DNA from 4 places in the Streptomyces sp. A01 genome. Region 3 is predicted to be linked to each of the others. Evidence: riboswitches for the same ligand, from Rfam matches in the RefSeq annotation. Region 3 holds a riboswitch; each other region holds the start of a gene.
What was found. A riboswitch is a leader RNA that binds a small molecule or an ion and turns the genes downstream of it on or off. The one in region 3 is predicted to bind cobalamin.
Positions count from the first base shown of each region.

Region 1 (7,695 bases), on a different contig from region 3:
ACAAAGCTGGGCGGCCGCCCCCGGTAACCACCGGGGCCGACCGCCCAGCCAGCGAAGACGAGAACCAGGGACGGCCTAGAACTCGTCGTCGAACGACACCGAGCCCTCGACCGCCACCTGGTACGCGGAGGCGCGGCGCTCGAAGAAGTTCGTCAGTTCCTGGACGTTCTGGAGTTCCATGAAGGAGAACGGGTTCTCCGAGCCGTACCTGGCCGGCATGCCCAGGCGGCGCAGGCGCTGGTCGGCGACGCACTGGAGGTACTCGCGCATGGACTCGGTGTTCATGCCGGGCAGGCCCTCGCCGCACAGGTCGCGGGCGAACTGGAGCTCGGCCTCGACGGCTTCCTCCAGCATCGCGGTGACCTCGCGGGCCATCTCGTCGTCGAAGAGGTCGGGCTCCTCCTGGCGGACCGTGTCGACCACCGAGAACGCGAACTCCATGTGCATGGACTCGTCGCGGAAGACCCAGTTGGTGCCGGTCGCCAGGCCGTGCAGCAGGCCGCGCGAGCGGAACCAGTACACGTAGGCGAAGGCGCCGTAGAAGAACAGGCCCTCGATGCAGGCGGCGAAGCAGATCAGGTTGAGCAGGAAGCGGCGCCGGTCGGAACGCGTCTGGAGTGAGTCCAGCTTCTCGACCTCGTTGATCCACTTGAAGCAGAACTGCGCCTTCTCACGGATGGAGGGAATGTTCTCCACCGCGTCGAAGGCCGCCACCCGGTCCTCCGGGTCGGGGAGGTAGGTGTCGAGCAGCGTCAGATAGAACTGGACGTGCACGGCCTCCTCGAAGAGCTGCCGCGACAGGTACAGCCGCGCCTCGGGCGAGTTGATGTGCTTGTAGAGGGTGAGGACCAGGTTGTTCGCGACGATCGAGTCGCCCGTCGCGAAGAACGCGACCAGTCGGCCGATCATGTGCTGCTCACCGGCGGAGAGCTTGGCCAGGTCGGTCACGTCGGAGTGGAGATCGACCTCCTCCACGGTCCACGTGTTCTTGATCGCGTCGCGGTAGCGGTCGTAGAACTCCGGGTACCGCATGGGGCGCAGCGTCAGTTCGAAGCCCGGGTCGAGAAGGTTCTTGGACTGGGTCGGGGCCGTCACTGGCATGCCTCGCAGGATTCGGGGTTTTCAAGGGAGCAGGCGATGGCGTCGTCATCGGGCGCCATCTGCGCCGGTACGGGAACGGGAGCGGCGGCCTCCGTGCCCCGTGCCGACTGGGCGATGCGCGTCGCCGGGCGTGAGCGCAGGTAGTACGTCGTCTTGATGCCGCGCTTCCAGGCGTACGCGTACATCGAGCTGAGCTTGCCGATGGTGGGCGACGCCAGGAAGAGGTTGAGCGACTGGCTCTGGTCGAGGTACGGGGTGCGGTCGGCGGCCATGTCGATCAGGGCGCGCTGGGGGATCTCCCAGGCGGTCCGGTACAGGTCGCGGACCTCCTTCGGCACCCAGGTGAAGTCCTGGATCGAGCCGTTGGCCTCGCGCAGCGCCTCACGGGTCTGCGCGTCCCACACGCCGAGCTTCTTCAGCTCCTCCACCAGGTACGCGTTGACCTGGAGGAATTCACCGCTCAGCGTCTCGCGCTTGAAGAGGTTGGAGACCTGCGGCTCGATGCACTCGTACACACCGGCGATGGAGGCGATGGTCGCCGTCGGAGCGATGGCCAGCAGGAGGGAGTTGCGCATGCCGGTCTTCGCGATGCGGGCGCGCAGCGCGTCCCAGCGCTCGGCCCACCGCGGCTCGGCGCTCGGGTAGTGGTCCGGGTGCAGCACGCCGCGCGCGGTGCGGGTCGCCGACCAGGCCGGGTGGGGGCCGTGCCGTTCGGCGAGGGTGGCGGACGCCTCGTACGCGGCGAGCATGATGCGCTCGGAGATCCGCGTGGACAGCGCCTTCGCCTCGGGCGAGTCGAAGGGGAGCCGCAGCCGGAAGAAGACGTCCTGGAGGCCCATCAGGCCCAGGCCGACCGGGCGCCAGCGGGCGTTGGAGGTGCCCGCCTGCTCGGTCGGGTAGAAGTTGATGTCCACGACGCGGTCGAGGAAGGTGACGGCGGTACGGACCGTCGCGTCAAGCCGCTCCCAGTCCATCGCGCCGTCGTCGCCGAGGTGCGCCGCCAGGTTGACCGAGCCGAGGTTGCAGACGGCGGTCTCGCCGTCGTCGGTGACCTCAAGGATCTCGGTGCACAGGTTCGAGGAGTGGACGACCTTGCCGGGCTCGGCGGTCTGGTTCGCGGTGCGGTTGGCGGCGTCCTTGAAGGTCATCCAGCCGTTGCCGGTCTGCGCGAGGGTACGCATCATCCGCGCGTACAGCGTCCGCGCCGGGATGGTCTTGATGGCGCGGCCGTCGGCCTCGGCGGCGCGGTAGGCGGCGTCGAACTCGTCGCCCCACAGGTCCACCAGCTCGGGCGTGTCGACGGGGGAGAACAGCGACCAGTCGGCGTCCGCCTCGACGCGGCGCATGAACTCGTCCGGAATCCAGTGCGCGAGGTTGAGGTTGTGCGTGCGGCGGGCCTCCTCGCCGGTGTTGTCCCGCAGCTCCAGGAACTCCTCGATGTCCGCGTGCCAGGTCTCCAGGTAGACGCAGGCGGCGCCCTTGCGGCGGCCGCCCTGGTTGACGGCGGCGACGGAGGCGTCAAGGGTGCGCAGGAATGGCACGATGCCGTTGGAGTGACCGTTGGTGCCGCGGATGAGCGAACCACGGGCGCGGATGCGCGAGTACGAGAGGCCGATGCCGCCCGCGTGCTTCGACAGCCGTGCGACCTGGTGGTAGCGGTCGTAGATCGAGTCCAGCTCGTCCAGCGGGGAGTCCAGCAGGTAGCAGGACGACATCTGGGGGTGCCGGGTGCCGGAGTTGAACAGCGTGGGGGAGCTGGGCAGGTACGACAGTGAGCTGGTGAGCCGGTACAGCTCCTCGACGTCGGCCAGGGCCTGCTCGGTCAGGTCCTCGGCCAGCCCGCAGGCGACGCGCAGCAGGAAGTGCTGCGGGGTCTCGATGACCTGCCGGGTGATCGGGTGGCGCAGCAGGTAGCGACTGTGCAGGGTGCGCAGCCCGAAGTAGCCGAAGCGGTCGTCGGCGCCGTCGGCGACCGTCTTGTCGAGCAGCGTGTCCAGCCGCGCCTCATGGGCCCGTACGAAGGCAGCCGTCTCATCGGCGATCAGACCTTCCCGGTGCCCCGTCTCGACGGAGGAGGAGAATGAGACGGCGCCCTGCCCGGCGGCCTCATCGGCGATCGCGCGCGTCAGCAGCCGAGCGGCGAGCCGCGAGTACTGCGGCTCCTCGGAGATCAGTCCGGCCGCCGCCTCGGTGGCGAGCGACCGCAACTCCGCCTCGTCGGAACCGGCGTGCCGGCCGCGCAGCGCCGCGGCGGCGACCTTCCCGGGGTCGGTGGCGGGCAGATCGGCGGTGAGGTCGGTCAGGACGCGCAGCAACGCGGTCCCGGCCCCTTCGGCCGCTGACTCTGAGACGGACTGGCGTGAAACCGGGTCCGCTGGCGCGATGGTCACGTGTGGCTCTCCCTCGCTCGGCAAGGGGCCAGGCGGGACGGAGCGACGGGCGCGTACGGGCGTGTCTCAGCCCTCGGCAGGGCACGCCTCGCAGCGTCCATCGGCCCAACCCGCGAGGCCCAGACGTATGTGACGCCCAGTGCCGGGTAACGTGTCCCGGTCGTGGGCGTACCGTCGGCAGGTCCTCGGACTCACGGTGCGCAAAACAGCACACATACACCGTTGCGGGACAGTTCCGGATTTGCACCGGATTCCCCTGCGGCGACAGCGAGCACGAGCATACATCTTGTGTCGGCCGCCGCGCCCACCCCCACATGTTGTGTCGTACCGTCAGCTTCCCCGTACGGATGTGCTAATGGGACGACTCGCGCCGGTGCCCGCCGGGCCCGTATTCAGGGGCTGGGGCGGCCCTGACGCACCCGGTCTGTTTGGTGGTCTGCCACAACGCCGGGCGTGTCGGCCCGGCCCGAGAGGGCGGGAGGGGCAGCCGGTGACGCGGCCGCGACGGCCGGGGCCCCTCCGCTATCGTCGTGATGACGTCCCCTGCTCCGTCCGGACAGCAGAAGGAGCTCCATGACCGCGCTCGCCGACCGGCCGCACATGCTCACCGAGCACTTCGAGGAGGCCGCCCGGATACTCGCCCGCTCGGAGGAGAGCGCGCGGCTGGAGTTCATCGACGGGAAGCTCAGGAGCAAGCCCATGCCGGACGGGGATCACGGACGGATCATCGAGTGGCTGACCCGTGTCTGTATGCAGGCACGCCCCGAGCTGTGGCTCTACCCGGATCAGGGCCTGAAGGCGCAGGCGTACCGGAAGGGCAGGGCCCGGCCGGGTGGCACGCTCGCTCCCAGTGGCGCTTTCGTCGGCCAGGGGGAGTGGGCCGATCCGGCCTCGGTCCTGATGGCCGTCGAGATCACCTCGTACGACTCGGACACCGACCAGCGCGACCGGGTGGAGAAGCCTCGCGCCTATGCGGAGACCGGCATTCCGCTGTATCTGCTGATCGACCGTGACACCTGCGAGGTGACGGTCTTCAGCGAGCCCGACGGCGCGCGGTACGAGAGCGTACGCATCGTGCCCTTCGGCAAGGTGGTCGATCTGCCGGAGCCGGTGGGCATCAGCCTGGACACCGAGCCGCTGAAGAACTGGGTGCACTGATGACGAGGCAGTGGGTGGCCCGCTTCCACGCGGCGTGAGCCGCTGGCGGGAGGCCCCCGGACGCGCCGCCGCCCCTCCCGGTCCCCGTGGGGCGGAAGGGGCGGCGGCGTCGTGTCAGCCGGCTGCTCAGTGGCCGGCGGGGGCGCCCACCGTGGCCGGGGGCAGCTCCCTCTCGACGCCGGGGTCGCCCGCGTCGGCCGTGTAGTCGCCGGGCTTGGTCTCGTCCACGCCTTCGGGCGCGTTCATGGCCCGCAGCACGAAGGTCATGACGACCGTGACGACGACGTTGAGCACGAACGCGGTGAGCCCGATGTAGCCGATCTCCCCGATGCCGGGGATCTCCTTCTGGCTGCCGCCGAAGTGCTTCTGGCTCGGGCTGGCCACGCCGTACGCCGCCAGCGTGCCGTACAGCATGCCGACCGCCCACCCGGCGAGCAGCGCCCAGCGGTGGAACCAGCGGGTGAACAGGCCGCCCACCAGCGACGGCATGGTCTGGAGAATCCAGATGCCGCCCAGCAGCTGGAAGTTGATCGCCACGGTCTTGTCCATGGTGAGGACGAAGGCCAGCGCGCCGACCTTCACCAGCAGGGACACCATCTTGGAGACCTTCGTCTCCTGCGCGGGCGTCGCGTCCGGTTTGATGAAGTCCTTGTAGATATTGCGGGTGAACAAATTCGCCGCGGCGATGGACATGATGGCCGCCGGGACCAGCGCGCCGATTCCGATGGCGGCGAAGGCGACCCCCGCGAACCAGTCCGGGAACATGTTCTCGAACAGCTGCGGGATCGCCAGCTGGCCGTTCTCCACCTTCACACCGGCGGCGATCGCCATGAAACCGAGCAGCGCCAGCAGCCCCAGCATCAGCGAATACAGCGGCAGAATCGTGGTGTTGCGGCGGATCACCTCGCGGCTGCGGCTGGAGAGCGTCGCGGTGATGGAATGGGGATACATGAACAGCGCGAGCGCCGAGCCCAGGGCGAGCGTCGCGTACGCCCACTGACTGTTGTCGCCGCTCACCAGCTCGCCGCGGGGCTTTCCGGTGGCCTCATCGGGTGTGGAGAACGCCGCGCCCGCCTTCGCGAAGACGTCGTCGAAGCCACCCAGTTTGATCGGGATGTAGATGATCGCCACGAGGATGACGAGGTAGATCAGACCGTCCTTGACGAAGGCGATCAGCGCGGGCGCGCGCAGCCCGGAGGAATAGGTGTACGCGGCGAGCACGCCGAAGGCGATCAGCAGCGGCAGGTCCTTGATGAACCAGTTGGTGTCCTCGCCACCGCCGACGCCCATGACGTCGAGAACCGCCTGGATGCCGACCAGTTGCAGCGCGATATACGGCATCGTCGCCAGGATGCCGGTGAGGGCGACCGCCAGTGACAGGCCCTTCGAGCCGAACCGGCCGCGGACGAAGTCCGAGGTCGTGACGTAGCCGTGCTTGTGCGACACCGACCACAGCCGGGGCAGGAAGGTGAAGATGAGCGGGTAGACCAGAATGGTATACGGCACCGCGAAGAAGCCGGAGGCGCCCATCGCGTAGATGGCCGCGGGCACTGCGACGAAGGTATACGCCGTGTACAGGTCGCCGCCCAGCAGGAACCAGGTGACCCAGGTGCCGAAACTGCGCCCGCCCAGGCCCCATTCGTCGAGGCTTTCGGCCTGCTCGGCCTTGCGCCAGCGTGCGGCGAGGAAACCCATGACCGTGACGGCCAGGAAGAAGAAGATGAAGACGGCGAGTGCGACGCCGTTCACTCCGTCATTCACCGCGACCCACCCGCTTCCGCCTTGCGGGCCCGCTGCTCACGGCGGATCAGGACGAAGGCGACCATCGTAAGACCGGCCGAGATGAACACCCAGAGCATCTGGTACCAGTAGAAGAACGGAATGCCGATCAGCGTGGGATCGACCTTCGCGTACGAATCGACCCACAGCATGGCGATAAACGGCGCTATCAGGCACAGGCCGACCACGACGCGCGAGGGCGTGACGACCGGTCTCCTGCTCTGCGCCGCGGATGGTTCTGACACGACCGTGGCTCCGTTCCCTAGAGATCACCCGCAGAATCAGTTGAAGAGATCAACTGTGTAACGCGCACGAAATCTAAGTCAGGGACGGCGCGGCCGTCACTACCTGTCCGCATATCGGTACGGCAGAGAAGGCAGCCGGACGCCCCCGCGAAAGCCCAGGTGGCAGGCGGTGCGGGGGCGCTCGGTCAGCAGCAGCGGAAGTCGCCGCGGGGGTCCGCCTCCCGGTCGTCCATCCGCTTGCGTTCGAACTCCCGGCGGCTCGGCGGCACTTCGCCGGGATGCTGCCGCCGGAAGTGCTCGACGTAGCGCTCGTACGCGCCCTCGCCGGTCAGCTCGCGGACGTACCAGCGCGCCCAGCGCACCCAGCGCGTCCCGTATCCCCAGCGGGGCCGGGGTGCCCGGGCCTCCGGCCGCCGGGCCGTGCGCGTCATCATGCCGACCGTCCCCCCTGGCCCGCCTTCGCGTCGTCACCCGGCTGCCCGTCCGCCACCGCGGCCAGCTCCGCCTTCTCCTCCCGGGTCGCGATGAGCCCGGCCGGGGCGGTCAGCTTCGACTCCACGTACGGCGCCTCGTGCAGCCGTGTCGACGCCGGGTCGCGGATGGCCTTCACGCAGGTGCGCAGGGCGTCGGCGACCACGATGATCACCAGGACGGCGAGCAGCGCCGTGAGGACGCCGTCGACCGTGGAGTTGGTGACGACGGTGTGCATGTCGTCCATGTTCTTCGCGGGCGGCAGGACCTTCCCGGCGTCGATGCCGTCCTGGTAGACGTCGCGCTGGCTGAAGAAGCCGACGCGCGGGTCGTCCGAGAAGACCTTCTGCCAGCTGGCGGTCAGCGTCACCACGGCGTCCCAGACCAGCGGGACCGCCGTCACCCACGCCCACTTCAGGCGGCCCGACTTCACCAGCAGCGTGGTGCACACCGCCAGCGCGACGGCGGCCAGCAGCTGGTTGGCGATGCCGAAGACCGGGAAGAGCTGGTTGACGCCGCCGAGCGGATCGTGGACGCCCACCCACAGGAAG
Region 1 covers NZ_JBWLKN010000009.1:185,507-193,201, forward strand. Annotated here, with positions in the region: gene AC5P1B_RS14895 (ribonucleotide-diphosphate reductase subunit beta) at 76-1,101, opposite strand; gene AC5P1B_RS14900 (ribonucleoside-diphosphate reductase subunit alpha) at 1,092-3,491, opposite strand; cobalamin riboswitch at 3,651-3,806, opposite strand; gene AC5P1B_RS14905 (Uma2 family endonuclease) at 4,065-4,649, shown strand; gene mctP (monocarboxylate uptake permease MctP) at 4,776-6,410, opposite strand; gene AC5P1B_RS14915 (DUF3311 domain-containing protein) at 6,407-6,673, opposite strand; gene AC5P1B_RS14920 (YbdD/YjiX family protein) at 6,859-7,107, opposite strand; gene AC5P1B_RS14925 (carbon starvation CstA family protein) at 7,104-7,695, opposite strand, start outside.
Region 1: linked by a shared signal. The riboswitch ahead of AC5P1B_RS14900 (ribonucleoside-diphosphate reductase subunit alpha) and the one ahead of AC5P1B_RS10800 (FecCD family ABC transporter permease) in region 3 are both predicted to bind cobalamin.

Region 2 (7,695 bases), on a different contig from region 3:
TTCCCCGGTGCGCGTCCGCGAGCAGCCCTGGTTCGAAGGCCTTCACCCCCTCGGCGAGCGCCCGTTCGATGTCGAGCGCGCCGACGAGCCGGTCCTCGGAGGCGCCGACGGGCAGCTCCACCATGCGGGCCGGCCGGGCGGTGCCGCCGCCCGGCTCGTGCGGCCCGTCGGGGCACCGCGCGTCCGGCGCGGAGGGGTCGCAGGAGAACCGGCATCCGGCGACGACGTCGAGCTCGGGCAGCAGTGCCGACAGCGCCCGCACCGCCGTCGACTTCGCTGTCCCCTTCTCGCCGCGCACGAGCACGCCGCCGACCGCTGGTGAGACGGCGTTGAGGAGCAGCGCCAGCCGCAGACTGTCCATGCCGACAATCGCGGTGAAGGGGTAGGGGGTGTTCACGCCGTGATCACTCCTTCGAGTGGCTTGCGTCCGGCTCCCGGGGCGTTGCCCGGCAGCTGCGGTACGTGGGTGCCGATGGCCCCGCGCACGCGCGGGTGGTGCGCTCCGCCACGGTCAGCGGGCGGAGCTGTCGCTGTCGTCCCCGGCTCGGCGGGGCTGTTCCGTACGGTGGTCATGGCGCCCCAGGCGGTACGAAGGGCAGCCCGGCGGGCGGGCCCTCCTCGATCAGCCGCAGGAGCGCGCTGGTGTCGGCGTGTTCCTCGATCAGGTCGCCGAGCCGGTCGAGCTGTTCTTCGCGCAGCACACCGAAGGAGGTGTCGGGCGCGGGCACGAACGCCCGCCCCGCGGCGGCGGCCACCCGGCGCAGGAACGCGCGCCGGAAACCGTCGCTCTCCAGCGAGCCGTGCCAGTGTGTGCCCCACACGGCGCCCACCCGGCAGCCGTCCAGCGCCCGGCCCTGGCCGTCGCGCATGAACGGCTCGTCGCCGCCCGTCACCTCGGCGACGCCGTGGTGGATCTCGTATCCCTCCACCGTCTCGCCGAGCGCCGTGCCGACCGGCCGCGCCAGAGTCTTGTCCACGGCGAACCGCACCCGCACCGGCAGCAGCCCAAGCCCCCGCACCGTCCCGGCCTTCGACTCGACCTGGTCATCGACGCGTTCGCCGAGGAGCTGATAGCCCCCGCAGATGCCGAGCACGGGACGGCCCTCGGCGGCCCGGCGCGCGAGGGCGTCGGCGAGACCGCGCTCCCGCAGCCACGCCAGCGCGCGCACCGTGCCGCGCGTGCCGGGGACCACCACCAGGTCGGCGTCGGCCAGCTCCTCGGGGCGGTCCACGAACCGGACGACGACGCCGGGTTCGGCCGCCAGCGCGTCCACATCGGTGAAGTTCGACATCAACGGGACGGCGGTGACCGCCACCCGCAGCACGTCGGCGCCGTGCGGCGGTGCCACGACCGATTCCCTGACGGCGCCGCGCATCGAGACCCGCAGCCCGTCCTCCTCGTCGATCCCGAGGCCGTGCGCGAACGGCAGCACGCCCAGCGTGGGCCGACCCGTCAGCTCACGCAGCATGTCGAGGCCCGGCTCCAGCAGGCTCACATCGCCGCGGAACTTGTTCACGAGATAGCCCGAGATCAGCGCCTGGTCCGCCGCTGAGAGCAGGGCGGTCGTGCCGAAGAAGGAGGCGAAGACGCCGCCGCGGTCGATGTCGCCGACCACCACGACCGGCAGCCGGGCGGCGCGCGCGAGCCCCATGTTGACGATGTCGGTGCGCCGCAGATTGATCTCGGCGGGGCTTCCCGCGCCCTCGCAGATCACCGCGTCGTGCGTACGGCGCAGCTCGGCCAGGCAGTCCGTGACCGTGGACAGCAACGCCTCCCGGCCCCGCGGCCGGACTCCGTCCCGTCCCTGAGCCCGGCCCGGACCCGGTTCCCGGCCGTCCTCCCGCTCGAAGTAGCCGCGCGCGGTGAACTCGCCGACCGCCTTGCCGAGCAGCACCACCTGGCTGGTGCGGTCGCCACCGGGCTTGAGCAGCACCGGGTTCATCAGCGCGGTCGGCTCCACGCGGGCGGCCGCGGCCTGCATGGCCTGCGCCCGCCCGATCTCCGCGCCTTCGCGGGTGACGAAGGAGTTGAGCGACATGTTCTGCGCCTTGAACGGCGCGACCTTGACGCCCTTACGGGCCAGCCAGCGGCAGATGCCCGCGGTGACCACGCTCTTGCCCGCGTCCGAGGTGGTACCGGCGACCAGCAGCCCGCCACCCACGCGCCCAGCGTCACTCATGCGCCCCCCTTGGCCTTGCTCACGCCGGGCCGTTCGCCCTTGGTCCTGCCCTTGGTCTCGTCCTTGCCGTGGTCGGCGCTGGCGCCTCTGGTGCCCCTGCCGTCACCGCCGGCGTCGGTGCCCGCGGTACGGGGCGGCGCCGGAGAAGCCATCGGCTTGGCCGCCAGCAGGCTTCCCGCCAGCGCCAGGCCGAATGCCGCCCGCCGCCACCCGGCGCCGCACCTTCCGGGCTGCCCCGCAAGGGAGGCGGCGAACCCGCGCCGGACCATGCCGTATCCCACGCGCCCGGCGACAGCGGCCGTCAGCGCGAGGGTGCTCACCCGGCGCGAGAGCCGTACCGCCCGTTCGATGTCGGCCGTCTCCACCGGCCGGTTCTCCGCGCCGAGCACCGGCCGGTGCTCCACGCGGCCCGCGTAGGCGAGGATGCCGCCGAGCCGGACACCCAGGGCACCGGCGAAGGCCGCCTCGACCGGACCCGCGTTGGGGCTCGGGTGCTTCGCCGCGTCCCGGCGCGCCACGCGCCACGCCCCGCGCCGGTCGGGCCCGGCGAGCGCCGCCAGCACGGCGGTGAGGCGCGCGCCCGGCCAGCCCGCGACGTCGTCGAGCCGGGCCGAGGCCCAGCCGAACCGCAGGTAGCGGGGCGACTTGTGACCGACCATCGCGTCCAGCGTGTTCACCGCCCGGAAGCCCACCAGTCCGGGCACGCCCCCGACAGCGCCCCACACCAGGGCGCCGACCACGGCGTCCGAGGTGTTCTCGGCGACCGACTCCACGACCGCCCGCGCGATCTGCTGCCCGTCCAGCGCCTGCGGGTCACGCCCGCACAGCCCCGGCAGCGCCGCCCTCGCGGCGGCGAGGTCCCCGGCGGCGAGCGCGGCGCCGATGACGCGCGCCTCGCGACCCAGCGACGTCCCCCCGAGCACGGCCCAGGTGGCGGCGGCGGTCAGCGCCGTATCGGCCAGAGCGGAGCGCCGCACAGTGCGGGACAGCGCGACGGCGGCCAGGGTGACGCCTCCGGCACAGATCGCCGTGTGCAGCGCCCCACGTCCCCGGTCGTCACGCCACAGCCGTCGTTCCACGGCGCCCGCCGCGCGCCCGAAGGCGGCCACCGGGTGCGCGCGGGGCGGGTCGCCCACGGCGAGGTCGCAGAGATAGCCGAGGGCGGCGCCGTACGCGTAGGGAAGAGGCCCGTACGGATCGCGCGCGTACGGAAACTGAGGAGCACGCATCGGGTCAGCTCGCCGTCGCGCCTCGAAGGGGGAGGGGACATGGCGGAGGTGGGGGAACGTGCGCGGCGCAGGGCGTTCTGTGACAGCCGACCATGGCGATGTGTCCTCACTCAGGGTCCGCGCCCTGGCTCGACGTGATCGGCGGCGAGAGTCTCCTGGCTCCCCGGATCGGCGCCGCACCCGGGCCTTCCAGCTCGGGGACCGAGCCGTGACCACACGCTGGGGGAGCGCTCCCCGGTGACAGTGGCGGGACCGCGCCGGATTCACACCGGCTTCCTCTGCTGTCGCCGTTTGGCCCCGGCAGTCCACCACGGCTCACGAAGAGCCGTCAACTTGCGGTTGACCTGCGACGGGGTAGCGCGGGGCGCCCACGCGGGCGGCCGTACCACCGGCTCGCGCCCGGCGTCCGATCGGGGCGCGTACCGCGGTCGCGAGCCCCACGGCGTCGCGAGCCCCACGGCGAGGGCGGTGCGACGGCGGTGGTGCCGCGGTGGCGGTGGGGCGGCGGTGAGGCGGCGGCGGTGGTCGGCGTCCAGGCCCCCTCCGGGCGCGCGTCCGCCTGCCCCGTCCGCCGCTGCCTGGTTCGTCCTCCGGGAGCGGGAAGGGCGTCCGCGGGAACGGGGAAGCCCGCCGCCCCGGGCGCGCTGTGCGGGCGCGTCGCGGGCGGCGGGCCAGAGGTTTCCGTGCCGAGAGGGCCGAAGGGGCCGAAGGGGCCGAAGGGGCGCGGGCTAGGCGACGATCAGGTAGATCCCGTACGAGACCACAGCCGCGCACAGCGCGAAGCACGCGTACGCGCCGGAGCGCGCCAGCCCGCTGGGGCTGGTGGTGGCGACCGCCGTGCCGTCCTGCTGGCGGGTCGGCTTGTGCGAGGTGCCGACGATGCCGAGCGTGAAGACGCCCACCATGGCGACGGTCACCACGAGGCTGACACCGAAGACCTCACCGAGTGCTGCCCAGTCGATGCTCATGGCGATGTTTCCTTGCTTCCTTGGGGTGTGGCGCTACGGGGGCCGCGCACCGTACGGGCCGCGCGGAGGTCCGGGCGCCGATGGAAGCGGCGCCCGGACGAGAGGTCAGACGGAGGCCCGTGCCGGGGCCGGGGCGGGGGCGGGTACCGAAGCGGCGGGCTCGGGCTCGGGCACGGTGGCCGACTCCGCTGCCGACGGCGCGCCGGACTCCTGCTCGGAGGCGGACCGCTGGGCGATGGGCCCGGCGGGCGGCGGTGCGACGCTCTGCAGGGCGGCGGTGACCACGCCCACCGGCTCGGCGGCGTCCTTCGTGCCGTCCGCGGCCTCGGCGGCCGCTGCGGCCGGGACGCCACCGACGATCTCGGCCTCGTTGACGTTGGTGTGGTCCACGGGCTTGCGGCGGGAAGCGGCCCAGATGGCGCCGCAGGCGAGGAGGGCCAGCACGGCGACCGTGGCCACGCCCCAGTCGCCACGTTCGGCGAGCAGCGCGGCAGCACCGGCGACCAGCCCGGCCGCGGGCAGCGTCAGGCCCCAGGCGAGCACCATCCGCCCGGCGGTGGACCAGCGCACCACGCCGCCCTTGCGGCCGAGACCCGAGCCCATCACGGAGCCGGAGCAGACCTGGGTGGTGGAGAGTGCGAAACCGATGTGCGAGGAGGCCAGGATCACGGTCGCGGCGCCGGTCTGGGCGGCGAAGCCCTGCGGCGGCTGGATGTCGGTGAGGCCCTTGCCCATGGTGCGGATGATGCGCCAGCCGCCGAGATAGGTGCCGAGCGCGATGGCGATACCGGCCGAGACGATGACCCACAGCGGCGGGTCGGAGGCGGGTGCGACGACGCCGCCGGTGACCAGGGCCAGGGTGATGACGCCCATCGTCTTCTGCGCGTCGTTGGTGCCGTGCGCGAGGGAGACCAGGGCGGCCGAGGCGATCTGCCCGGCGCGGTAGCCCTTGGCGGTGTCCTGGGAGTCGCGGTTGCGGGCGAGCCGGTACGTGAGCCGGGTCGCGGCCAGGGCGGCGATGCCCGCCACCAGCGGTGCGGCCACCGCGGGGATGAGGACCTTCATGACGACCGCGTCGCCGTTGACGCCGTCCATGCCGACGGAGACCACTGTCGCGCCGATCAGACCGCCGAAGAGGGCGTGGGAGGAACTGGACGGGAGCCCGGCCAGCCACGTCAGGAGATTCCAGACGATGGCTCCGACGAGGCCCGCGAAGATCACTTCAGGTTGGATACCGGAGTTCTCATCGATGATTCCTCCGGAAATGGTCTTGGCGACCTCCACGGACAAGAACGCGCCCACCAGATTGAGCACCGCCGACATGGCCACTGCGGTCTTGGGCCGCAGCGCCCCGGTGGAAATGGTGGTGGCCATGGCATTGGCCGTGTCGTGGAAGCCGTTCGTGAAATCGAACACCAAGGCCGTGACGATCACGATCCCGATGAGAAGCGTGATGTGTTCCATTCACCCAGGCAATCAGTTCGGGGGGTAGTGACCCGGCGACCGTAGGTAGGTCGAGTGAACGGAAGGTGAACTAGGGCAGACGTCACGGTGACGCACCTGAAGTGGCCCATTGAGACCGTTTCCGGAAGCGCGTACGTGGGGCGTCCTCAGCCCCCAGCGAGCCTTCTGAGACCCGACATTGAGCCGTTGAACACGTTCTGGTCACCCGGCAGCGGGCCCTTGTTCGCCTGCTGCCAGAACGTGTGGGTGCCCCAGCCGGCGGGGAGGGGCCCCGGAGAGCTGCGCCAACTCGCGAGCCAGAGCGGATGCTGGGCACCGAAGGCGGCGTTGTTGCCCGTGCACCGGCGCCACCAGTTGGTCGTCGTGTAGATGACCGGATAGCGCCCTGTCTGGCGGCGTACCTCGGCACTAAACGCCGAAATCCAGTCAACCATGGCCGAGTCGCTTATCCCATAACAGGCGCGCTTCGGGTCATATGGGTTGAATTCGATGTCAAGTGCGGGCGGCAGTGTCCGGCCGTCCGCCGCCGGTGTCCCCCCGTTGCGCAGGAAGTGCTCGGCCTGCGCGCGCCCTGACGAGGTATTGGGGCGGGCGAAGTGATACGCGCCACGCAGGAGCCCCACGGCCCGCGAACCGTTGTACTGCTGTGCGAAGTACGGGTTTCGGTAGTCGTCCGACTCGGTCGCCTTGACATAGACGAACCGCGCCCCCGCGTCCCGCGCCTGGCGCCAGTTCACCTCCCGCTGGTGCGAGGAGACGTCGTGGCCGCGCGGCTTGCTCGCCGTGGCCGCCGCCGACGGCTCGATCAGCGTGAGAGCGCCCGCCAGCAGGGTGCCGAGGGACGCTATCCACACGCGGGCCCGGCGTCGGCCCGTCGCGCCGCCGTGGACGCGTACCGGCGTGCGCGCCGGTGTGCCGCTGGGCGCCCGCCCCTCGTGTCGGCACTCCTGGCCGTGGCTGTCACTCGCGCCCGTTCCGGCTCTCTCCACGCCAACCCCTTCCATCGCGGTGAGTGGCACCAGGATTACCAGGAGTAGGAGCAAAAAGTCCGGAGATTTAGTGTGTTATTCGTATTTATCAATCCGGTTGGCCGCCTCGCGGACGGACTGACGGTGCCGGAGGGCCCGTGCTTACCGGGGGCTGGCAGGATCTCCAACGGCGCGGCGCGGTGGGAGGCGCGACGCGCCATCAGGTGACCGGCATCACCCGGCGGGCGGGATGGCGGGCGGCCCCGCCGAACGGCCGGACGTCTCCGAACGGCCAGGCGACCGCCACCGGCCGACGCCCACAGCGGCTGAGCGCCGAGCGGACCGTGGGGAACCCGGCGGCGGCCGTGCTGCCCGAAGGCGTCGGAGCGTGGCGCAGAGGCGTAGGGCAGCGAACCGTGGACACAGCCGACCGCACCCGCCGGACGCGCCTGATGACCGGCACGACGGACGAGACCGGACGAGAACCGGAACCGGCAGAGCCGCCAAGACCGCGAAGCAAGACCGCAAAGCAAGACGGCGAGAAGCAAGACGGCGAGAAGCCAGACGACGAAAACGAGAAGGAGAGGGCGAGCGACGACATGACCGGAACGGCGGCGGAACGCGAACACCTACGGCAGACATGGGCGGACGTCGTGGCGACCGCCCGGCGGACGACCGCGGACGGACTGGTGGTCGGCACGTCGGGCAACGTCTCGGCCCGCGTCGGCGACACCGTGCTGGTCACCCCGAGCGGCACCCCGTACGACCGGCTTGGACCCGACGACCTGTGCGGTGTCGACCTCGAAGGACGGCAGACCATCGGGGACCGCGTCCCCACCAGTGAACTGCCGATGCACCTCGCGATCTACCGGGCCACGACGGCCAG
Region 2 covers NZ_JBWLKN010000019.1:79,684-87,378, forward strand. Annotated here, with positions in the region: gene AC5P1B_RS24430 (putative cobaltochelatase) at 1-397, opposite strand, end outside; gene AC5P1B_RS24435 (hypothetical protein) at 394-573, opposite strand; gene AC5P1B_RS24440 (cobyric acid synthase) at 570-2,180, opposite strand; partial or broken gene AC5P1B_RS24445 (cobalamin biosynthesis protein) at 2,438-3,409, opposite strand; cobalamin riboswitch at 3,539-3,734, opposite strand; gene AC5P1B_RS24450 (hypothetical protein) at 4,138-4,377, opposite strand; gene AC5P1B_RS24455 (inorganic phosphate transporter) at 4,483-5,841, opposite strand; gene AC5P1B_RS24460 (lysozyme) at 5,988-6,695, opposite strand; gene AC5P1B_RS24465 (class II aldolase/adducin family protein) at 7,409-7,695, shown strand, end outside.
Region 2: linked by a shared signal. The riboswitch ahead of AC5P1B_RS24445 (cobalamin biosynthesis protein) and the one ahead of AC5P1B_RS10800 (FecCD family ABC transporter permease) in region 3 are both predicted to bind cobalamin.

Region 3 (7,695 bases):
CATGCCCCCTGGACGGGCTGAAGAATCCAGCCGGTCCGGCGCTTGAGGACACGAGAACCGCCCCATGGCAACCACAGCGCCGCCACCACGAAAAACCAGCCCGTCCGGCGCTTGAGGACACAGGGGTCGGGCCGGCCCTCACGGCCCGGAAACAGGACCGCCTCGACCGGGCGACGCCGAGTCGCCCGGACGCCGGTGTCCGGTTCATGAGACGGCTCTGTCCGCAGGGCAGATGCCAGAGCCTCGTGAGCCCGCCGGGACCGGGGCGCGCGACTCGTACGCCCCTCAACCGTCCCGCATTTCAGACAATTGCGTCTCAGTATTTGACACACCGGTGACACACCCGCCCGGCGTCCTTACGATCGGACGCATGAAGCGACAGGCGGACCTCACGAAGCGGCGGGCAGTAGACCTGTGCCGCGTCGCCGCCATGCTCTGTCGCCCCGTCTGACGGGGCCCTGTCTGAGGGGACACGCCGAGCGCCATTCCGCCGGCCCCAGCTCCCCCCGGCCCGTTTCCCGGGTCCCGCGCCCCACCCGCCGTGCAGCGGCGTGCGCTCTCCCGCCCTCGCCGCATGCCGGCGCGCCATCCGCGTAACCGTGCACCATCCGCATCTGCCCCGGAGGAGAACAGCATGAGCCGCAGCGACGTCCTGGTGGACGCCGATTGGGTCCAGGCCCACATCGACGACCCGAAGACGGTCATCGTCGAGGTTGACGAGGACACGTCGGCCTACGAGAAGAACCACATCAAGAACGCCATCCGGATCGACTGGAAGAAGGACCTCCAGGACCCGGTGCGCCGTGACTTCGTGGACCAGGCCGGGTTCGAGAAGCTGCTGTCGGCCAAGGGGATCGCCAACGACGACACGGTCGTGCTGTACGGCGGCAACAACAACTGGTTCGCCTCGTACGCCTACTGGTACTTCAAGCTCTACGGCCACCAGGACGTCAAGCTCCTCGACGGCGGCCGCAAGAAGTGGGAGCTGGACTCGCGCGACCTGGTCGCCGAGGTCCCGAGCCGTCCGGCCACCGACTACAAGGCCAAGCAGCAGGACGCGTCCATCCGCGCCTTCCGCGACGACGCCGTCGCCGCGATCGGCAAGCTGAACCTGGTCGACGTGCGCTCCCCCGACGAGTTCAGCGGCAAGCTGCTCGCCCCGGCCCACCTCCCGCAGGAGCAGTCGCAGCGTCCGGGTCACATCCCGAGCGCGCGCAACATCCCGTGGTCGAAGTCGGCCAACGACGACGGCACCTTCAAGTCGGACGAGGAACTGAAGGCCCTGTACGAGGGCGAGGGCGTGGACCTGTCGAAGGACACCATCGCCTACTGCCGCATCGGTGAGCGCTCCGCTCACACCTGGTTCGTGCTGCACGAGCTGCTCGGCCAGTCCAACGTCAAGAACTACGACGGCTCCTGGACCGAGTACGGCTCGCTGGTCGGCGTGCCGATCGAGCTCGGCGCCAACGCCTGACCCAGGGCGGCTCCTCCTGCCTCCCCTCTCCTCCCCCTCTTCTTCCTCCCCTGACGTAAGGACGGACTCCTATGTGTGGAGCAAAGGCCGGTGGCCCCGACGCGGCGACCATCAAGCCCGGTGAGACGACCATCCAGGGTTCGTTGACCCGCGACGGTGAGCCGGTCAGCGGCTACGTGCGGCTCCTCGACAGCAGCGGCGAGTTCACCGCCGAGGTCCCCACCTCGGCGACCGGGCAGTTCCGCTTCTACGCCGCCGAGGGCACCTGGACGCTGCGCGCGCTCGTTCCCGGCGCGACCGCTGACCGCACCGTCGTCGCCCAGCAGGGCGGCCTGGCGGAGGTCGCCATCGCCGTCTGACGGCTGACTGCGCGGCTTGAGGGCCGCATCCCAGGGGTTGGACGCCTGAAGACTGGGATGCGGCCCTCTGTGCCGCCCACGACGCGGGCGGCAGCGCCCGCACCCCCACGCCTCGGCCGGGTGCGGGCGGGGAAGAAGCACCGCACGGGGCGGTACGGGCGGGGTGCGGGCCCGGCTTCCAGTCGTACGCTGGAGTCATGTACGCGCGGCGGCGTCACGGCTACTTCGTCATGATGGGTGTCTGTTTGACGCTCTTCGTCATGGCGTGGTCGGTCGTACGCCTGTGGTCGATTCCCGTCGCGGTCGGGATGTGCGTGGTCGCCATGGTGATCCCGCCGTTCGCCGCCATCGTCGCCAACCGCAAGGGCCCGGACGACCGATGGTGGGACGAGCCGCCTCCAGGGCCAGGTCCGGGACCGGGTGCCGCCTCCGGTACGGGCGCTGAATCGTGGCCGGAAGCCCCGCGGCAGCCCGGCTCCGGCGCCGACCACGACGGGCGCGCCGACCCCGGCACCCGGACCGGCGACGCGCTCTCCGACTCCTGGTGGGACGAGCTGGACGGCAAGCACCACCCGTAGGGCGAGCACCACCCGTAGCGGAGGGCCTCGCCCAGGACGGCTCAGTGGATCAGCAGACGAGAGATCAGTAGACGAGCGCCTGGACGCCCTCCGGCATGATCTCGCTCACGAAGACCTGCGCCCCCGCGATCCGCATGCCCTTGATCAGGTCCTGTTCGTCGATATCGCGCCGTGCCGCGCACTGCGTGCACACGGTGATCGCCCCGCCACCGGCCAGGATGCCGTCGATCAGCTCCGGCAGGGGCGCCGCGTGCGGCAGCTCGAACTCCGCTGCCCGGCCGGGCAGCGCGTACCAGGACGACTCCCCGGTCAGCCACAGCGAGACCTCGACGCCGCTGGCGACGGCCACCGCCGCCACCGTGAACGCCTGCGAGCACCGCTCGGGCGCGTCAGCGCCCGCCGTCACCTTGATCACGAGCTTCTTCGCCATGCCCTCACTGTAAGCGGCGCCCGCCGGACGGTGCGTGGCCACCCGCCGGGGCGGCGGACCTCACAGCGCCTCCCACCCCGGCGCGGACTAGACTCGGGGCCGGTCCGTTACACCACACTCCGTCCGAGGAGCGCGCTCGTGCTTGAGACAGTTTTCTCCCTGCTGCTGGCCCTCATGGCCGTGCTCATCGCCGCCTTCGCGGGGCTGACCCTCTTCAAGCTGTACCAAGGCCAGCGCTGACGGTCCCCCGGGCCCGTCCGGCCAGCCGTTCCCGCGTCGTCCGCGCCCAGCGCGGAGGCGTGGCGCGCGTCCTTCCCACCCTCTCTACAGATCGCCTGAGCCCATGATCGAGATCCCGTCCGACCTCCACCCGGACCTCGTCCCCCTCGTCTTCCTCCTCGGCAACTGGGAAGGCGCGGGTGTCTACGACTTCCCAGGTGCCGAGAAGTGCAACTTCGGGCAGGAGGCGACCTTCACCCACGACGGCCGCGACTTCCTGGAATACGTCTCGCACACCTGGGAGCTGGACGCCGAGGGCAGGAAGGTCCGCCCGCTGGAGTCCGAGTCCGGCTACTGGCGCATCGACAAGGACCGCAAGGTCGAGGTCGTGATGATCCGCGACCAGGGCGTGATCGAAATCTGGTACGGCGAGCTCGCCGACAAGAAGCCGCAGATCGACCTGGTCACCGACGCCGTGGCGCGCACCGCGAACGCGGGCCCCTACACCGGTGGCAAGCGGCTGTACGGATACGTCAAAAGCGACCTGATGTGGGTCGGCGAGAAGGCCACCCCCGACGTGGCACTCCGCCCGTACATGTCGGCGCACCTGAAGAAGGTCGTCGACCCGAGCGAGTGGGCCAAGGACCTCAAGGACCTGCCCGACGACGGCATCGCCTTCTTCAAGTAGACCCACGGCAAGCAGACCCACGGCAAGTGGACCCGCAGCAGTAAGGTCCTACAGCACCAAGCAGGCGTCCCGCACGTCTGCGCGCCAGCCGTCGTGTGGCCCAGCGGACGCCGCCGTGCCACGACGTCACACAACCGCATACGCATACGCGCCCCGCGGGGGAAGTCCGGTGAGAATCCGGCGCTGACCCGCAACGGTGGACGGAGCCCTGCTGACGGGGTGCCGCGAGCCCGATCACCCGTGGCGGCGTGACTCCTGTACAACTCGCCGTGGACTGCGAGGGGACGCTGACGGCGCTCCGCGCCCGAGTCGCTCCTTATCCATTCCGGTCGCGGCCCGAGGCGAAGGTGGACCCGCCCGTGGCGACCACGACCGAGGATGCCGCCCACACCGTTCCCGCCGCGCGGCACGCCGCGCCCGACAGCCCGGCGCCACCGCGACGGCTGCCGCTGCTGCCCCTCGTCGCCGCCCTCGTCATCGCGCTGCCCATCTCGCTGGTGTGCGGGGTGGCCTTCGGATCGGCCGGGCTGACCTGGGGCGAGGTCCTGCGCTTCCTCAAGGCCGGGATGACCGGCGGCGCCATCGCGCCCGACGAGGTCGCCCCGTACACCATCGTCTGGGAGCTGCGCTTCCCGCGCGTCGTACTCGCCGCCGTGGTCGGCGCCGGGCTCTCGGCGATCGGCGTCGCCGTGCAGGCCATGGTCCGCAACGCCCTCGCCGACCCGTTCGTGCTCGGCATCTCCTCGGGCGCCGCGGTCGGCGCCAACGGCGTCCTGCTGTTCGGCGCGCTGAGCGGGCTCGGCGTGTGGGCGCTGTCCGCCGCCGCCTTCGTCTCCGCGCTCGCCGCGATGGTCCTCGTGTACGTGGCGGCGCGCACCCCGCAGGGCCTCACCCCACTGCGGCTCGTCCTCACCGGCACCGCCATGTACTACGGGTTCTCCGCCATCACCACCCTCATGGTCTTCAGCGCCGAACGCGCGGAGGCCGCGCGCTCCGCGATGATGTGGCTGCTCGGCAGCCTCGGCGGCGCCAGCTGGGAGTCGGTGCCGATCGCGGCCGTCGCCGTGCTGGCCGGGCTCGCGCATCTGACGTGGTCGGCGCGCCGCCTCAACGCCCTCGCGATGGGCGACGAGACCGCCGCCGCCCTCGGCGTGGACGCGCGGCGGCTGCGCCACGAGCTGTTCCTGGTCACCGCCGCCGTGACCGGTGCGGTCGTCGCTGTCAGCGGCGCCATCGGCTTCGTCGGCCTGATGGTGCCGCACTTCGCCCGGATGCTGGTGGGCGCCGACCACCGCCGGGTCCTCGCTGTCGCCCCGCTGCTCGGCGCCGTGCTGCTGGTGTGGGTGGACATCCTCTCCCGGGTGCTGCTCGCCCCCGTGGAGCTGCCGGTCGGCGTCATCACCGCCGTCATCGGCGTCCCCTGTTTCGTGCTGCTGATGCGGCGCCGTGGCTACACCTTCGGAGGCGCGTGATGCGGATCGACATCGAGGACGTCAGCGTCGATATCGCGGGGGCCCGGCTGGTGTCCGAGGCCACCCTGCGGGTCGGCAGCGGCCAGGTCGTCGGGCTGGTGGGGCCCAACGGCAGCGGCAAGTCCACCCTGCTGCGCTGCGTGTACCGGGCGCTGCGGCCCAGCGCCGGGGCGGTGCTGCTGGACGGGGACGACGTCCACGCGATGAGCCCGCGCGAGGGCGCGCGGCGGCTGGCGGCGCTGCCGCAGGAGTCGTCGAGCGAGTTCGACTTCACCGTCGCCGAGGTCGTCGCGATGGGGCGGCTGCCGCACCAGCGGGCCGCCGGGCGGGCCACGGCGGGTGACGAGCGGGCGTGCGCGGTGGCGCTGGCCCGGGTCGGCGCCACCCACCTGGCGGCGCGCGGCTTCCTGACCCTGTCCGGCGGCGAGAAGCAGCGGGTGCTGATCGCCCGCGCGCTGGCGCAGCGCCCCCGGGTCCTCGTACTCGACGAGCCCACCAACCATCTGGACATCGCCCAGCAGCTTGAGGTGCTGGCCCTGATGCGCGGTGAGTCGTCAGCCGCGCCGGAAGGCGAGCGGGAGAGCGAGGCCGGGCAGGCGCCCGGCCCGGAGACCGGCGCGGACGGCGCCCCGGCTGCCGGGGGTGACGCGACCGGGGCGGCCGGTGGGACCGGGTTGACCGTGCTCGCCGCCCTCCACGATCTGAACCTCGCCGCCGTGCACTGCGACCTGCTGTACGTCATCGCGCACGGCCGCATCGTGACCGGTGGCGCCCCGCACGACGTGCTCACCCCCGAGCTGCTCGCCGAGGTGTTCCACGTCCGCGCGCACCGCGTGGCGCACCCCGAGTCCGGCGCCGTCCAGCTGCTCTTCGACCGCCTGCCGCCCGTGCCATCGGCGAACCCCGCCGAAGACCGTGTCCCGCTCGCCCGCCCCGCCCGATGAGGATGTCCCCCGTGCCCGCACCCCGTCCGCAGCCCCGTCCCCGCGCCCTTGATCACAGCCGTACCCGCAGCCGTGTCGGCGGCCGCGTCCGTCCCCGTTTCCGGGGCACCGCCGCGGTCGCCGCCGCCCTCACCCTCGCGCTCGCCGTCTCCGGCTGCGGCGCGGAGGTCACCAAGGACCCGAAGGACGCGAAGGCCAAGGCGTCCGGGGGCGGCCACTACCCGGTGACCGTCACCAACTGCGGTACGAAGACGACGTACGACAAGGCGCCGGAGCGCGTGGTCACCAACGACGTCGGCATCACCGAGATCATGTTCGCGCTCGGCCTTGAGGACCACATGGCCGGATACGTCATGCCCGACGACAAGGGCGACCTCGGCGCCGTCCCGTACAAGGACGCCTACGACAAGGTGCCGTGGCTCTCCAAACGGGAGATCAACCGGGAGCTGGTCCTCGACGCCAAGGCGGATCTGGTCTTCGCCGGGTGGAACTACGGATTCCGCGAGACCGACGGCTTCACCCCCACCGCGCTGAAGAAGCTCGGCGTCGGCTCGTATCTGCTCACCGAGTCCTGCCGCAACGGCGGCGAGGGCAGGGCGCGCGGCGTGATGTCACCGCTCGACGCGCTCTACACCGACCTGCGGACCCTCGGGAAGATCTTCAACGTCGAGGACCGGGCGGAGAAGCTGGTGCGGACCTACCAGGGGCAGATCGCCGACGCGGAGGCGAAGGCGCCCAAGAAGGACCGGCCCTCCGTCTTCCTGTACGACAGCGGCACGGACAAGCCGCTGACCTCGGGCGTGTTCGCCGGGCCGCACGACATCATCAGCAAGGCGGGCGGCGACCATGTCATGAAGGACCTGAAGGACTCCTGGGCGACGGTCGGCTGGGAGACGGTCGTCGAGCGCGACCCGGAGGTCATCGTGATCAACGACTACGGGGATGTCAGCGCCCAGGAGAAGAAGAAGTTCCTGAAGTCCTACCCGCCGCTGGCCGGGGTCTCCGCCGTCAAGAACGACCGGATCTTCATCCTCGACTACGTCGATCTGGTGGAGAGCCCGCGCAACGCCGCGGCCATCACCTCACTCGCCGCGTATCTGCGCGGGGTAAGGCAGGGCTAAGTCTCCTACACTGGGCGGCGTGGCGACCACTGACTGGAAGACCGACCTGCGGGCGCGCGGCTACCGGCTGACGCCGCAGCGCCAGCTCGTCCTTGAAGCCGTGGACACCCTGGAGCACGCCACCCCCGACGACATCCTCACCGAGGTCCGCCGGACAGCGAGTGGTGTGAACATCTCCACGGTGTACCGCACCCTGGAGCTCCTGGAGGAGCTGGGCCTGGTCAGCCATGCCCATCTCGGGCATGGCGCGCCGACCTACCACCTCGCCGACCGGCACCATCATCTGCACCTGGTGTGCCGGGACTGTACGGAGGTGCTGGAGGCCGATCAGTCGGTCGCCACGCCCTTCACCGATCAGCTGCGGGAGACCTTCGGGTTCGATACCGATTTGAAGCACTTCGCCATCTTCG
Region 3 covers NZ_JBWLKN010000006.1:295,003-302,697, forward strand. Annotated here, with positions in the region: gene AC5P1B_RS10775 (sulfurtransferase) at 635-1,474, shown strand; gene AC5P1B_RS10780 (DUF1416 domain-containing protein) at 1,546-1,833, shown strand; gene AC5P1B_RS10785 (DUF3099 domain-containing protein) at 2,031-2,411, shown strand; gene AC5P1B_RS10790 (DsrE family protein) at 2,476-2,841, opposite strand; gene AC5P1B_RS10795 (heme-binding beta-barrel domain-containing protein) at 3,185-3,748, shown strand; cobalamin riboswitch at 3,866-4,008, shown strand; gene AC5P1B_RS10800 (FecCD family ABC transporter permease) at 4,192-5,220, shown strand; gene AC5P1B_RS10805 (ABC transporter ATP-binding protein) at 5,220-6,164, shown strand; gene AC5P1B_RS10810 (ABC transporter substrate-binding protein) at 6,176-7,285, shown strand; gene AC5P1B_RS10815 (Fur family transcriptional regulator) at 7,305-7,695, shown strand, end outside.

Region 4 (7,695 bases), on a different contig from region 3:
CGGCGGCAAGCTTCCCGTGTCGTTCCCCCGGGCCGTCGGGCAGATCCCCATCCACTACAACCACGAGAACACCGGCCGCCCCTACGACAAGGACAACAAGTTCTCCTCCAAGTACCTCGACCTGGCTCACGGGCCGCAGTTCCCGTTCGGCCACGGTCTGAGCTACACCACCTTCGAGGTCGGCCGTCCGCAGCTGAGCACGGGCCGGATCGCGGCCGAAGCGCTGCGCGACGGCAAGACGGTCGAGGTGACGGCCACCGTCCGCAACACCGGGGACCGCGAGGGCGACGAGGTCGTGCAGCTCTACGTGCACGACCCGGTGGCGAGCATCGCTCAGCCGGTGCGCAGACTGCGCGGCTTCCGCAGGGTCACCCTCGGCGCCGGTGCCGCCAGCACCGTGCGCTTCCGGCTGGGCGCCGAGGACTTCGGCTTCTGGACGAACGACCACGAGGGCCGGTTCCTGGTGGAGAAGGGCGACATCGAGATCTACGTGGGCCGCGACTCGACGGCCAAGGACAAGACCCTGCTGCGGATCACCTGACACCGGGCCCATCGCCCTGCCGGTGGACGGGCCGCGGGCAGACACCAGACCCGCACCCCGCCCCGGACCAGCCCGCCCCGGACCAGCCCCGCCCCGGGCTCCGCCGCCCGGCGACACCAGGCCCCGGAGTCCGGCCCTGGCTAGCGGGTGCCCGGCGGATCACGCGTGCCCGGCATCGGGCCGCGTAAGGAGCCTCGCCGCCAGGCCCAGAGGAGCAGCCCTGGCACAGCGAAGGAGCATGCCCTGCCAGGGGCGCGGGGAACTGCGCGACCAGCCACGACGCACCCGCAGTCTGCGTGCGACGCACGGACATGGGCACCCCTCCCTGGCATGACCCGCCGGGACCCGGCCTAGGCGCTGGGCCGGGGGAGCGTCGTGGACCACAGGGTCAGCTCCTCCGGCGTGCGGGGCGCGAAGCCCGGCTCCGTGAGCAGCCCATGGGCGCGCAGCATCTCGGCGACCGCCACGCTCCACGGCCTGCGGAGCCGGGCGGCGTCGAGGAGGTCCTGGTCGGCGAGCAGCTCGGCCGCCGGTCCCGTACGCAGGCCCTCCGGCGTCAGGACGGCCGCGTCGTCCGCCCACCGCAGAGCGAGGTCCACGTCGTGGGTGGCCATCACGATGGTCGTGCCCGCGGCCTGGAGACGGCCGAGGACGTCGAGCAGCCGCTCCTGACCATGCGGGTCGAGCCCCGCCGTGGGCTCATCGAGGATCAGCACCCGGGGGCGCATCGCGACCGCCCCCGCTATCGCCGCGCGCTTGCGCTGCCCGTACGAGAGCAGGTGGGTCGGGCGGTCCTCAAGCGCCGCGATGTCGAGCGCGTCCAGCGCCTCCCGTACACGGCCGCGCACCTCCTCCTCGGACAGCCCCAGATTCATCGGGCCGAACGACACGTCCTGCGCGACCGAGGCGGCGAAGAGCTGGTCGTCCGGGTCCTGCACGACGAGCTGCACCGTGGTGCGCAGCCGCGTCAGGCCCTTGCGGTCATAGCGGACGGGCTCGCCCTCCAGCAGCAGTTGGCCGTCCGCGCACCGCAGGCCGCCGTTGAGGAGCCGCAGCATGGTCGTCTTGCCGCCGCCGTTGCGGCCGAGCAGCGCCACGGCCCGCCCCTCGCGCACGGCGAAGCTCACCCCGCTCAGCACGGGCGGACCGTCCTCGTAGGCGTACTCAGCCCGTACGAGTTCGATGACGGGCCGCTGCGAGGTCATGGGAGGAACCTTTCGGTGACGAGGGTGAGGCCGGTGAGGGCCGCCAGCAGTGCGGCGGTCGCCCCCAGGAAGGAACGCGAGATCTTCGCCTCGGGGACCAGCACCCGCAGCGTGCCGTCGTACCCCCGCCCGGCGAGGCCCGACTGGAGGCGGGCGGCGCGGTCGAAGGCACGGACGAACGCGGTCGCCCCCAGCCCCGCCAGCGACCGCCACTGGGCGCTGGTGGTGGTGAGGCCCAGCCGGGCCGCCTGCGCCTGCCGGATCTGCGCCATCGAGTCCAGCAGCAGGAAACTCATCCGGTACGTCACGAGCGCGACGTCGACCACGGCGGGCGGCACGCCCGCCCGGACCAGCCGGGGGAGCACATCGGAGACGGGCGTCGTGAACGCGAACAGCAGCAGGCCGAGCGAGGCCGCCGAGGTGCGCGCCAGCAGCTGCCCCGCGAGGACCGGCCCGTTCGGTGCGAGCGCGACCAGACCGTCAGGACCGCCCACCTCGAACAGCAGCGGGACCGCGCCGGTCACACAGAAGCCGAGCGGGATGCGCCAGGCCCGCCACAGCTGCCGCGGTACGACCCGGGCCGGGCCGATGAGCACGGTCAGTGTCACCGCGGCGATCAGCGGGGCGCCCGGCCACGGGGGCAGTGAGATCGCCAGGACGGTCAGCCCCAGGCCCAGGCATGCCTTGTCCAGGGGGTGGCGGCGGCGCCAGTGGCTGCTGTGCGCCGCCGCGTCGATGGGGAGCATCGGCGGCTACGACCGGGGTGAGCCGGGAGTGCCGCTCACTGGCGCGCCCGCGTCCGCGTCCGCCCCTGTGTCCGTGTCCGCGGTCGTGCCTGGGCGTTCGTCCGTGGGCTCGGCTTCGCCGGACGTGGCGGCCGTCCCCTCCGCCGTACCTGCGGCCGCCGCGCGGGCCTCCCCTTGGCGGCGCCCCTTGCGCAGCCCGAAGTAGTACGCGAGGACGCCCGCGCCGAGCGCCGCCTGGAGGGCGAACAATGCCGACTCGATCTCGCCCGACGGCGGTTCGTACAGGGGTGAGAACCACGGGTCGTAGTCCGGTTCGTTCTCGATGATCGCCGTCTCGGCCTGCGCGTCGGCGCCGGTGAACGGCTCCTCCTTGTCGTCCCCGAGACCGAGCACGAGCGGCATCACGGCCAGTGCGGCCACGATCAGCAGCAGCAGAGCGTTGATCTTCGTGTCGCGCTTCATCCCGCCACCGCCTTCTCGTCGCGGCCCTTGCGGCCGGGCAGCAGCACGCCGAGCCGGGTCAGCTCGCCCTTGCTCGACTGGGTCAGGAGGCGCATCACCAGCACGGTGAGCAGGCCCTCGCTGACCGCCAGCGGGATCTGGGTCACGGCGAAGATGCCGCCGAACTTGGCGAGCGCGCCCAGGAAGCCGCTGCTCGGGTCCGGGAAGGCCAGCGCCAGCTGCACGCTGGTCACGCAGTAGGTGCTGAGGTCGGCGGCGAAGGCCCCGAAGAACACGCAGACCATCAGGGGCGCGCCGAACCGGCGCAGCAGCCAGTACAGCCCGTAGCCGGTCCACGGCCCGACGATGGCCATCGAGAAGGCGTTGGCGCCCAGGGTGGTGAGGCCGCCGTGCGCCAGCAGCAACGCCTGGAACAGCAGCGTGATGGTGCCGAGCACCGCCATGACCGGCGGTCTGAACAAGATCGCTCCGAGTCCCGTTCCCGTGGGATGGGAGCAGCTCCCCGTCACTGAGGGGATCTTGAGCGCGGAGAGGACGAACGTGAAGGCTCCGGCCGCACCGAGCAGCAGGGTGCTCTCGGGGTGCGCCTTGACCTCGCGGGTGAGTGCCCGGACACCGTGGGCGACGAACGGAGCTGACGCGACGCCCCAGGCGACCGCGTGCAACGGGGGCAGATACCCCTCGGCGATGTGCATGACGTAAGAGACCTCTCCAGCACCTCGTGGATGGACGACGCGCCTTGGCCGGTCTCCTGGCTTACGGGTCATGCCGTCAAGCTCCGCCTTCCCAGATCGCCGTCTTGTTGGCGATCCAGTGGCTCCCGAGGGATGGAACTGGACTTCCCGATCACAGTGGCGAGGGCCGCACCGGTTCTTCACCGGTTTCCCGTGCACCAAGGCCCTGAGACAGTAGCGGCCGCCCCAGCCTGCGACAACCCGCGCACGCGCGTTCATCGCGTTCCCCTCCGCACCTCAGGGCGCCGTCGGTCGGCCTCATGTCCAGGGCCTGGAGGGTTTATCCACCCCGCTCGTGTGGCACCCGACGCCGACAGCCACAGGACGGCCCGGCGGCGGGCGCTCGCACGCCATCGTCGGCCGGGACCCGTGGGGGACACGGACCACCGGGGGGTGCGAGACGCGGGGAAGCCGGTGAACGCGGAACCGCCAGGGAGTGAGGGCACATGGAGATCGGTTACAAACTGGCCGCCGAGGCGTTCGGCCCGGCGGAGCTGGTCCGGCAGGCACAGCGAGCGGAGGACGCCGGCTTCGACTTCGTCGAGGTCAGTGATCACTATCACCCCTGGCTGGACAACCAGGGCCACTCGCCGTTCGTGTGGACCGTCCTCGGCGCCATCGCGGAGCGCACCGAGCGCATCGGCCTCGCGACCGGCGTGACGTGTCCGACCGTCCGGTACCACCCGGCGATCATCGCGCAGGCGGCGGCGACGCTCGCGCTGGTCTCGGAGGGCCGGTTCACGCTCGGCATCGGCTCCGGTGAGCGGCTCAACGAGCACGTCGTCGGGCGCGAGTTCCCCGGGGTGGGCACCCGCCACGCGATGCTGCGTGAGGCACTGGAGATCATTCGCCTGCTGTGGCGCGGCGGATACCGCTCGTACGACGGCAAGTATCTGCGACTGGAGGACGCCCGGGTCTTCGACCTGCCCGAGGAGGCCCCACCGATCGCTGTGGCCGCCAGCGGCCCGCCGTCCGCGCGCATCGCCGCCGAACTCGGCGACGGCCTGTTCGCCACCGAGGACAAACCGGAGATCGTCGAGCGCTACCGCGCGGCGGGCGGCACCGGGCCGGGCTACGCCGAGGTCCCGATGGCGTGGGCGGCTGACGAGCACACGGCGGCGAAGGCCGCCCTGGACACCTCACGGTGGGCCCTCACCGGCTGGAAGGTCATGAGCGAACTCCCCAACCCGGTCAACTTCGACGCCGCGACCACCACGGTGACCCAGGACGACATCATGGAGAAGTTCGCCTGCGGCCCCGACCCCGCCCGGTACGTGGACACGGCGCGCGGTTTCGCGGACGCCGGGTTCGACCACCTGGTGATGCAGAACGCGGGCCCCGACCCCGACGGCTTCATCGACTTCTACGCGAGGGAACTCGACGGCCCGATGCGCCGGCTCACGGCGCGCGCCGTGGCCTGACCTGGCCGGCCATCGATACGGCGGCGCACAGCAGCCACTGGCGCCGCCGCCAGGAGCACTTGGACCCGCCAGGAGCACTTGGACCCGCCAGGAGCACCTGGACCCGCCAGGATCAGAGATAACGCCCGCCGGACCGGCTCAGGAGGTGGGCTGCGGGGCGAGCGTCAACAGCACCCGGTCGCTGACAGGGCGGTAACCGAGCCGCTGGTACAGCGCGTTGGTCGCGGTGTTGGCGAGGTTGGCGAACAGCAGCACCGTCCGCTCTCCCGCGTCCACGGCGGCCTTGCTCACGGCTGCCGTCACGGCCGCCGCGTACCCGCGACGCCGCTGGTCCGGCGGCGTGTAGACGCCGGCGACGCGCACCATCCCCGCGCTGCTGCGTGTCACCCCCGCCATCGCCACGGGCGTCGTGCCCACCTCCCAGAGCGTGCAGCCGCCGTGGCTGAGCCGTTCCTCCAAGGCCCGTGACGCGTCCGCGGGGTCCTCACCGATGTCCACGAGGTACGCCTCGAACCAGTCGAGCAGCAGGGCACGGTCACCGTCCTCGGCGACCCGCGCGCGGCCCGGCGGAGCGGGCCGCGGCGGAACCAGTTCCCCCAGCCGGTACAGCCGATGGCGCCCCGCGACCTCCGGCCGCGAGCCGTGCCTGCGCGACCACGCGTCCGCGATGGCCTCACCCGTCACCTGCTCCCCGCCGAAGCCCACGACCGTACGGGGCCCCGCCGCCAGGGTCGCCACGAGCTGCCCGGCCGCTTCGCGTGACATGGGCGAGAACTGCACCGGATGCGGAGGGGTGCATACGAAGGCGGCGCCGACCTTTCCGTCGTCCCCGCGCCACCAGCCGTAGAAGGGAGCGGCGGCGGAGTACCGCCCCGCGCCCTGGGTCCGCAGCGACTCGGTGATCGACAGCAGCAGGGTGTGTTCGTCCGGCCGCGCGTGCAGAAAGCCGCTCGCGGTCGCGAGGAAAGCGTCGATGTCGTCAGTCGTCGTCCAGGTCATGCCCCAGCTTCACCCAACGACGGCCCCTCACGCACCCGAATACCCACGCGGGCGCCGCGGCCGACGCCGGAGCGAGGGCGATGTCAGAGGTGGCCGCGACCATCACAGGCATGGATCACCGACTCACGGCCATCGCCGACTACTGGGACGCGGCGGCCCCCGCGTTCGACGCGGAGCCCGACCACGGCCTGCTGGCCGCCCCCACCCGCGCCGCGTGGGCGCGGCTGATTGCAGCCTGGATGCCGCCCCACCCGGCCGACGTGCTCGACATCGGCTGCGGAACGGGCTCGCTGTCCCTGCTGCTGGCGCAGGCCGGTCACCGCGTGACGGGCGTGGATCTGGCGCCGCGCATGGTGGCCCAGGCCCAGCGCAAGCTGGCGGACACGACGTTCAGGGCGCGGTTCGTCGTCGGCGACGCCGCGGCTCCGCCGACGGATGGCGAGCGGTTCGACGCGGTGCTCGCCCGCCACCTGCTGTGGACGCTGCCCGACCCGGAGGCGGCGCTGCGCGAGTGGACGGCGCGCCTGCGGCCCGGTGGCAGGCTCGTGCTGGTGGAAGGGCGCTGGCGGCAGTCGGCCGGAGCCGGTGCCCCGTATGTGGCGGACGCCGAGACGCTGCCCTGGCACGGTGGCATAGCCGCCGATGAGCTGGCCGCCGTCCTGCGGCCACTCGTGACCAGTCTGCGTGTGCAGCCCCTCAGCGACGACCCGGACCTGTGGGGCGGCCCGGTCGACGACGAGCGCTACGCACTGCTGGCCCGGGTCTGATCCACACGGGGACGCCTGCCCCGGGGCTGACGCCCGCACGGGCCGCCGCCGTGCCCGGTGGCCGGGTGCCCGCACCGCTGACGGCCACGGGAATTGCGGGGCCGGGCGAGCGGGCCAGTAGGGTGCGGCTCTGACTGTCCGCGCCGACGGGACCGCCCAGGACACCCGCCGTATCGCTCGGCGTTCCCGCGCTGTCTGCCGCAAGGAGTAACCGTGCACGTGCCGTTGCGTACACCGGGCGCCGCCGTCCGCCCCGCGCCGCTGCCGGAAGCCTGGGCGGAAGCGCCGCTGGCCGTGGTCATGCCCACCTACAACGAGATCGGCAGCCTTGAGGCCGCCGTGGAGCAGGTGCTCGCCCTGCCGCTGCCAGGGCTGCGACTGAAGATCGTGGACGACTCCAGTCCCGACGGTACCGGGGACCTCGCCGAGCGACTGGCCGAGCAGGCCAACACCGGCGGCAGAGCCCGGATGAGCGTGCTGCACCGCACCGGCAAGGAAGGGCTGGGCAGGGCTTACGCGGCGGGCATGGGCGCCGCCGTGGAGGAGGGCGCCCGGTACGTGGCGCAGATGGACGCCGACGGCAGCCACCCCGCCGAGTCCGTGCCGCAGATGCTGGGCACCGCCCTCGCCACCGGCGCCGGGCTGGTCGTCGGCAGCCGCTATGTCCCCGGCGGGGAGCTCGCCGAGGAGTGGGGCTGGCACCGCCGGCTGCTCTCCCGCTGGGCCAACGTCTACGCCGGTGCGATTCTCTCCACCCCCTTGCGGGACATCACCGCGGGCTTCAACCTCTGGCACGCCGACACGCTGAGCGCCGTCGGGC
Region 4 covers NZ_JBWLKN010000014.1:52,794-60,488, reverse strand. Annotated here, with positions in the region: gene bglX (beta-glucosidase BglX) at 1-541, shown strand, start outside; gene AC5P1B_RS20105 (energy-coupling factor ABC transporter ATP-binding protein) at 892-1,746, opposite strand; gene cbiQ (cobalt ECF transporter T component CbiQ) at 1,743-2,492, opposite strand; gene AC5P1B_RS20095 (energy-coupling factor ABC transporter substrate-binding protein) at 2,499-2,954, opposite strand; gene AC5P1B_RS20090 (energy-coupling factor ABC transporter permease) at 2,951-3,649, opposite strand; cobalamin riboswitch at 3,679-3,866, opposite strand; gene AC5P1B_RS20085 (TIGR03557 family F420-dependent LLM class oxidoreductase) at 4,135-5,109, shown strand; gene AC5P1B_RS20080 (GNAT family N-acetyltransferase) at 5,248-6,108, opposite strand; gene AC5P1B_RS20075 (class I SAM-dependent methyltransferase) at 6,219-6,875, shown strand; gene AC5P1B_RS20070 (polyprenol monophosphomannose synthase) at 7,176-7,695, shown strand, end outside.
Region 4: linked by a shared signal. The riboswitch ahead of AC5P1B_RS20090 (energy-coupling factor ABC transporter permease) and the one ahead of AC5P1B_RS10800 (FecCD family ABC transporter permease) in region 3 are both predicted to bind cobalamin.